Regions from separate parts of the Bradyrhizobium sp. 186 genome, predicted to be linked through region 1. Evidence: predicted binding sites of a transcription regulator. Region 1 holds the regulator's gene; each other region holds the start of a gene.
The links. The regulator PhoB, encoded in region 1, activates phosphate uptake and scavenging genes when phosphate is short. The targets are predictions, from matches to a motif close to TGTCATNNANCTGTCAT.
Positions count from the first base shown of each region.

Region 2: the regulator PhoB is predicted to act here: its motif matches at 1,014-1,030, upstream of ugpB (sn-glycerol-3-phosphate ABC transporter substrate-binding protein UgpB).
Region 3: the regulator PhoB is predicted to act here: its motif matches at 1,221-1,237, upstream of IVB18_RS07025 (DUF465 domain-containing protein).

Region 1 is NZ_CP082164.1:532,747-535,004, forward strand. It holds gene phoU (phosphate signaling complex protein PhoU) at 1-525, shown strand, start outside; gene phoB (phosphate regulon transcriptional regulator PhoB) at 548-1,255, shown strand; gene IVB18_RS02395 (GcrA family cell cycle regulator) at 1,557-2,069, opposite strand.
Region 2 is NZ_CP082164.1:10,304,865-10,307,122, forward strand. It holds gene IVB18_RS49255 (CaiB/BaiF CoA-transferase family protein) at 1-687, shown strand, start outside; gene ugpB (sn-glycerol-3-phosphate ABC transporter substrate-binding protein UgpB) at 1,084-2,258, shown strand, end outside.
Region 3 is NZ_CP082164.1:1,507,812-1,510,069, forward strand. It holds gene IVB18_RS07000 (GGDEF domain-containing protein) at 1-142, shown strand, start outside; gene IVB18_RS07005 (hypothetical protein) at 145-396, opposite strand; gene IVB18_RS07010 (hypothetical protein) at 419-637, opposite strand; gene IVB18_RS07015 (DUF465 domain-containing protein) at 788-994, opposite strand; gene IVB18_RS07020 (hypothetical protein) at 902-1,159, shown strand; gene IVB18_RS07025 (DUF465 domain-containing protein) at 1,323-1,508, shown strand; gene IVB18_RS07030 (NAD(P)/FAD-dependent oxidoreductase) at 1,616-2,258, opposite strand, start outside.

The DNA.
Region 1 (2,258 bases):
GAGGAGCGCGCCGTACTGACCATCGCCCGCCGCCAGCCGATGGCGGTGGATCTGCGCGAGATCGTCGGCGCCATGCGCGTTGCGACGGATCTCGAGCGGATCGGCGATCTCGCCAAGAACATGGGCAAGCGCGTCGCGGCGCTGGAGACGGATTTCCATCCGCTCAAGCTGTTCCGCGGCCTGGAGCACATGACCGACCTCGTGCAGCAGCAAGTCAAGTCGGTGCTGGACGCCTATGCCGCGCATGATTTGCCGGCGGCGATGGCGGTGTGGAAAGGCGACGAGGAAGTCGACGCCATCTGCACCTCGCTGTTCCGCGAGCTCCTCACCTATATGATGGAGGATCCACGCAACATCTCGTTCTGCATCCATCTGATGTTCTGCGCCAAGAACATCGAGCGGATCGGCGACCACTCCACCAACATCGCCGAGACCGTGTTCTACATGATCGAAGGTCAGGCCATGACCGACAAGCGTCCGAAGGGCGACATGACGACCTTCGCCACGACGGTCCCGAATACTTGAATAGTTAAGGAGCGACGACACCATGGGCGCACGCATTATGGTGGTTGAGGACGAGGAAGCTCTGACCGAGCTTCTCCGCTACAACCTCGAAGGCGACGGCTATGACGTCGAGACGGTGATGCGCGGCGACGACGCCGACACCCGTCTCAAGGAGCATATCCCCGACCTGATCGTGCTCGACTGGATGCTGCCCGGGCTGTCCGGCATCGAGCTGTGCCGGCGGCTTCGCACCCGGCCGGATACTAAGCAGCTCCCGATCATCATGCTCACCGCCCGCGGTGAGGAGAGCGAGCGGGTGCGCGGGCTCGCGACCGGCGCCGACGACTACATCGTCAAGCCGTTCTCGGTGCCGGAGCTCCTGGCGCGCGTGAAGGGCCTGCTCAGGCGCGCAAGCCCGGAGCGGCTTGCCACCGTGCTCGCTTTTGGCGATATCGAGCTCGACCGGGAGAAGCGCCGCGTGGCGCGCTCGGGCCGGCCGATCGATCTCGGCCCGACCGAATATCGCCTGCTGGAGTTCTTCCTGGAACATCCGGGTCGGGTGTTCTCGCGCGAGCAACTGCTCGACAGCGTCTGGGGCCGCGACATCTATATTGACGAGCGTACCGTCGACGTCCACATCGGCCGTCTGCGCAAGCTGCTCAATCTCGGCCGCGAGCAGGACCCGATCCGCACCGTCCGCGGCGCCGGCTACGCGCTGGACGATCGTTTCGCGAAGGCGGAGCAGGCGTAAATTTTAGCGGGCTTGAGTTTGGCTGCGGCTACAATCTCAGCCGTCGTCCCGGACAAGCGTAGCTCCTGGCAACGCGCAGCGTTGTCCAGAGCGGAGCGCAGATCCGGGACCCACAACCACAGGGAGTGGTTGTTGCGCGAAAAAGGTCACTCCGAGTCCCCATAACTACATCTTTCGGTGGCTATGGGTCCCGGATCTGCGCGCTGCTCCGCGCGCTTGTCCAGGACGACAGCGAATGGAGTTTGCCGTCGTCAGTCGAGCTGCCGTCGCCTGGACGGTGAAGCCTTGATCGCCGACCAGCTCAGCGCGGCCCCGGCTTGGCCGGTGCGCGGCGACGATCAGCTGCCGGCTGGTACGCAACACGCGAATGCTGGGCGCAATAGGGCAGGCCCGAGAGCGCCCTGCCGCCGCAGAAGAAGAAGTCCGGGCTCGAGGGATCGCCGACCGGCCAGTGGCAGGTCGCCTCGTTCAGTTCGAGCAGCGACAACCGCTGGCTCATCGGCACCACGTTGTCGTAGGTGACCGGATCCGGCTCCTCCTCGACCTCGAAGGCCTGCGCCAGCGCGGTGTTGCCGCGCGAGATCGGACGGGTTACCCGCATCATATGCTGCGCGGGGCGCGCCTTGCGCGGCCGAGGAGCAGCGGATGATGGGCTCTTGGCCCGGCCGGACAGGCCGAGCCTGTGCACCTTTCCGATCACGGCGTTGCGGGTCACATTGCCGAGCTCAGCCGCGATCTGGCTGGCCGAAAGTCCGGCCTCCCAGAGCTTTTTCAACTGCTCGACGCGATCGTCGGACCAGGTCAAAACCGTCATTGCACCCTTTCCCTCGCTGCGCACCACCATGCTGGGGCCTCACAGCGAATGCCTAAGCCTTGAAAAACCCGTGCCGCCAGAATCCCTTGAGGCTCGCCGGGCGCGCGAAGTGCGCCCGAACGTTACGCCGGTACATGAGGACTTAGAGATCAGAACCGCTGCACGAGATGTCGTATCTGACAAGCCAAA
Region 2 (2,258 bases), 640 kb from region 1:
ATCACCACCGGCCTCTATGCGGCGATCGGCATCTTGATGGCGCTGTCGGAGCGGCAGCGCTCGGGCCAGGGCCAGTTCCTGGAGACGACGCTGTACGAGACCGGCCTTGCCATCATGCATCCGCACACCGCGAATTATTTCATGCATGGCAAGCCGCCTGGCCTGACTGGCAACGAGCATCCCAATCTCGTGCCCTATGCGATCTTCCCGACCAAGACTGACAACATCTTCATCGGCGTCGGCAATGACGGCACCTTCCGCAAGCTCGCCAAGGAGATCGGCAAGCCCGAGCTAGGTACTGATCCGCGCTTTGCCCGCAACAAGGACCGCATCGCCAATCGCGAGGCGCTGCGCGCCGAGCTCGCCGCCGTGTTCAGCCAGCACGAGGCCGAGCCGCTGTGCAATCGCCTGCTCGCCGCGGGCCTGCCCGCAGGCCCCGTGCAGAAGATCGACCAGGCGTTGACCAACCCGCACACCATCCATCGCGGCGACATCATCGAGAAGGATTGGTACAAGGGCGTCGCCTCGCCGATCCGGCTCGATCGCAGCAAGCCGAGCCTGCGCCGCCTGCCGCCGAAATTCAGCCAGCACGCCGCCGAGGTGCTGGGCGAGTTCGGATACTCAAGGGCCGAGATCGACGCGATGGTGGAGCAAGGCACGGTCTGCGGGCCCGAGCGCAAGCGCTGAGATAGGACAAAGATCGAGCGTCAACGCAGGGGCGCTCCCTCTCCCGCCTGCGGGAGAGGGTCGGGGAGAGGGTGTCTCTGCGATGGGACAAATCCCCAAGCGGAGAGAGCCCTCACCCGGCGCTACGCGCCGGCCTCTCCGGCAAGCGGGAGAGGCTAATCTGCGGCCGCATCGAATTCCCTGCACACTCCGCTTTCGCGGCAGCGCTGCACTTGTCGCCAATGCTCATGCTGCACCGCGAACGGATGAGGCTGCCCGCGCCGCCTTCGCCTATTTGACGGCTTCCCTTTTCCAGTGCTTGCCGCTTTCATTTCGGCCGCTTACACAGTCATGTGAACGTCATATGGCGCTGCTAGCGCAAGCGATCATTTTTGACGGCCCAAGGGAGGTTTCTAGATGGCTCTTCGACACTTTGGTGCGGCTGCCGCTGTTGCAGCCACGGTTGGTCTGGGCGCCTCGCCGGCATGGGCCGCGACTGAAATCCAGTGGTGGCACGCGATGACCGGCGCCAACAACGACGTCATCGTCAAGCTCGCCACCGACTTCAACGCGGCGCAGACCGACTACAAGGTCATCCCAACCTACAAGGGCAATTACGCCGACACGATGAACGCGGGCATCGCGGCGTTCCGCGCAGGCAACGCTCCGCACATCATGCAGGTGTTCGAAGTCGGCACCGCGACCATGATGGCCGCGACCGGCGCGGTGAAGCCCGTCTACAAGCTGATGGCCGAGACCGGCGAGAAGTTCGATGCCAAGGCCTACCTGCCCGCGATCACCGGCTACTACTCGACCTCGAAGGGCGAGATGCTGTCGTTCCCCTTCAATTCGTCGTCGACCGTGATGTGGGTCAACCTCGACGAGCTCAAGAAAGCCAATGTCGAGATCCCGAAGACCTGGCCTGAAGTGTTCGAAGCCGGCAAGAAGCTGAAGGCCGCCGGCCACGCCACTTGCGGCTTCTCCGGCTCCTGGGTCACCTGGGTCAATCTCGAGCAGCTCTCCGCCTGGCACAACGTGCCGCTCGCCAGCAAGGCCAACGGCCTCGACGGTTTCGACACCGTGCTGGAGTTCAACGGACCGCTCCAGGTCAAGCATCTCGAGAAGCTGGTCGAGCTGCAGAAGGACAAGACCTACGACTATGCCGGCCGCACCAACACCGGCGAAGGCCGCTTCACGTCGGGCGAATGCCCGATCTACCTGACCTCGTCGGCGTTCTTCGGCAACGTCAAGGCGCAGGCCAAGTTCGCCTTCACCGCCGTGCCGATGCCCTATTACCCGGACGTCAAGGGCGCACCGCAGAACTCGATCATCGGCGGCGCCTCGCTCTGGGTCATGGGCGGCAAGGCGGCCGACGAATACAAGGGCGTCGCGAAATTCCTGACCTTCCTCTCGGACACCGAACGCCAGGTGTATATTCACAAGGCCTCGGGCTATCTGCCGATCACCAAGGCGGCCTACGCCAAGGCAAAGGAAGAAGGCTTCTACAAGGACCAGCCTTATCTGGAGACGCCGCTGCTCGAGCTGACCAACAAGGAGCCGACTGAAAACTCCCGCGGTCTGCGGCTCGGCAA
Region 3 (2,258 bases), 980 kb from region 1:
GACTGCGGGCGCTTCCGCCGGCGTCGCGCTGCTCGGTCCGCAATCCGATGCTGCTCGTGCTCTGGAGGAGGCCGACGCCGCCATGTATGTCCGCAAGGCGCACCGGCGGCATGAGCCGCGCATCAGGCTCGTCAGCAGCTGACTTTAAAGCGCGCCGAGGTCGTCCGGCACGTTGCCGAATTTGCGCAGCAATTTGGCGTCGCCGAATTCGCCGGTCATGGGATCGCCGCTGCGGCTGAAAGCGACCGCGCCGATGTGGCCGGCACCGTGCGCCAGAATCTCGGCGCGCCGCAAGGCGGCCGCCGATGTCTGGCATTCCTCGGCCGCACCTGCGACCGGCGATCCGTCGGCATCGATCAGGAAGGGCATTGCAACGTAGTAGGTCACATCCGACATGGCGTTGCTCCGGGTGGTAAACTCAGGCGGCGCTGCTCTTGCTCCGCGTCTTGCTGCGGGAGGTCTCCGGAATGCAGCCGGCGGAAATTGCCGCCTGCAATTCCTCGAGTTCGGCTTCCAGATATTCGTTGGCCATGATCAACGCCTTGATGGTGCTGCGCAGATTGCCGTCGCACATCGCGATCGCCTGGTCGCAGGCTTGTTCATAGTGACTGTTGTCGAAGAGAACGGGTGCTGACATGCGCGTTTTTCCTGGGCGTTTGGTGGACGTTTGCTCGACGTTTTGCTCGACGTTTTCTTGGGGCGGCTGGGGTTGAAATGTTCCTATTTTGTTCTTTTCGAGTCAAGCGGATTCACATGCGGGAGAGCCCCCGCGAAACATGGCTGTGGATCAGGCGATGATGTCGGGCGTGATCTGGTCTTCGATGAATGCAATGCGGTCGCGCAACAACAGCTTGCGTTTCTTCAACCGCTGTAACCGCAATAGGTCGGGGGCAGGCGATTGATGCAGTGCATCGATCGCCGCATCGAGATCTCGGTGTTCCTGGTGCAACCGGGCGAGCTCGGTTTCGAGTTCGCGCGCATCTTCATTGGTCATGTCTGCGGTGGCCGAAAAACCGATAGGCTTGAGATTAAGGCTGTGGATGCCCTGTGGAAATTATCGTCCTTGCGCGGCGTGATCGCAAGCGATCTCGGATCGTTGCTCACGGGTTCACCGCAAGATATTTCTGGGGATCGCTACGGCGCCGCGCGGGCGCATTGATATCATGGATATTTCCAGCGTGGTTCCTTACTCACGCTTGGTTACATATGAATTTTCAAAAATGACACTGCGACGACGGATACCCCATCGACAGAACGAATCGGTGATGTACACTTGCCCGTCCGGATCGAATCCAAGGTTGCCCCTACCGAGGAGGTTTCGAATGACAATTCAGGCACATCTGGTTGAATTGGAACGGAAGCATAAAACTCTCGAAAACGAATTGCACGAAGCTCTCGTGCACCTTTCAACAGACGACCTGCGAATTGTTGAGTTGAAGCGCCGGAAGTTGATGGTCAAGGACCAGATCGAGCGATTGAGGCACAACTCGCACGAGACGCTTCACTAGTAACCCCCGTAACAGCGTAGAGTTGATCATACCCTTTCACGCAGGGATGAGGCTTTTGCGCTCATCTCTGCGTAAGGTGCGCGCCGCGCATACATGTTGCGCGAGACCTACAGTCCAGCGAACTCGGCGACGTGATCCGCGATTGCGAGCGATGACGTCAGTCCCGGCGATTCGATGCCGAACAGATTGACCAGGCCTTCGACGCCGTGATCGGGCGGGCCCTGTATCAGGAAATCCTGCGTGGCGACGGCCGGCGGCACGATCTTCGGACGAATGCCCGAGTAGCTCGGCAGCAACGCTCCATCGGGCAGCGTCGGCCAGTATTTGCGGATCGCCGGATAGAAGCGCTCGGCCCGTGAGGGATCGACCGCGTAGTCGATCGCCTCGATCCACTCGACGTCCGGGCCGAAACGCGCCTGGCCTGCCATGTCCAGCGTCAGATGAACGCCGAGCCCGCCGGGCTCGGGCACCGGATAGATCAGGTGCGAGAACGGCGCTTTGGCGCTGCAACTGAAGTAATTTCCCTTGGCGAGATAGGCCGGCGGAATCCGGTCCAGCGGCATGCCGTCGATGTGGCGCGCCACGGTCGTCGCGGAGAGGCCGGCGGCGTTGACGAGCAGGCCGCATTGCAGCGTCATTGGCGATTCGCCGCCGGCGTCGATCTCGATGACGCCGCCCGCCGCCTTGGCCCGGATCATCGGCGTGTGAAACGCAAAGGCCGCGCCCGCCGCCTCGGCCTCGCCGCGCAGC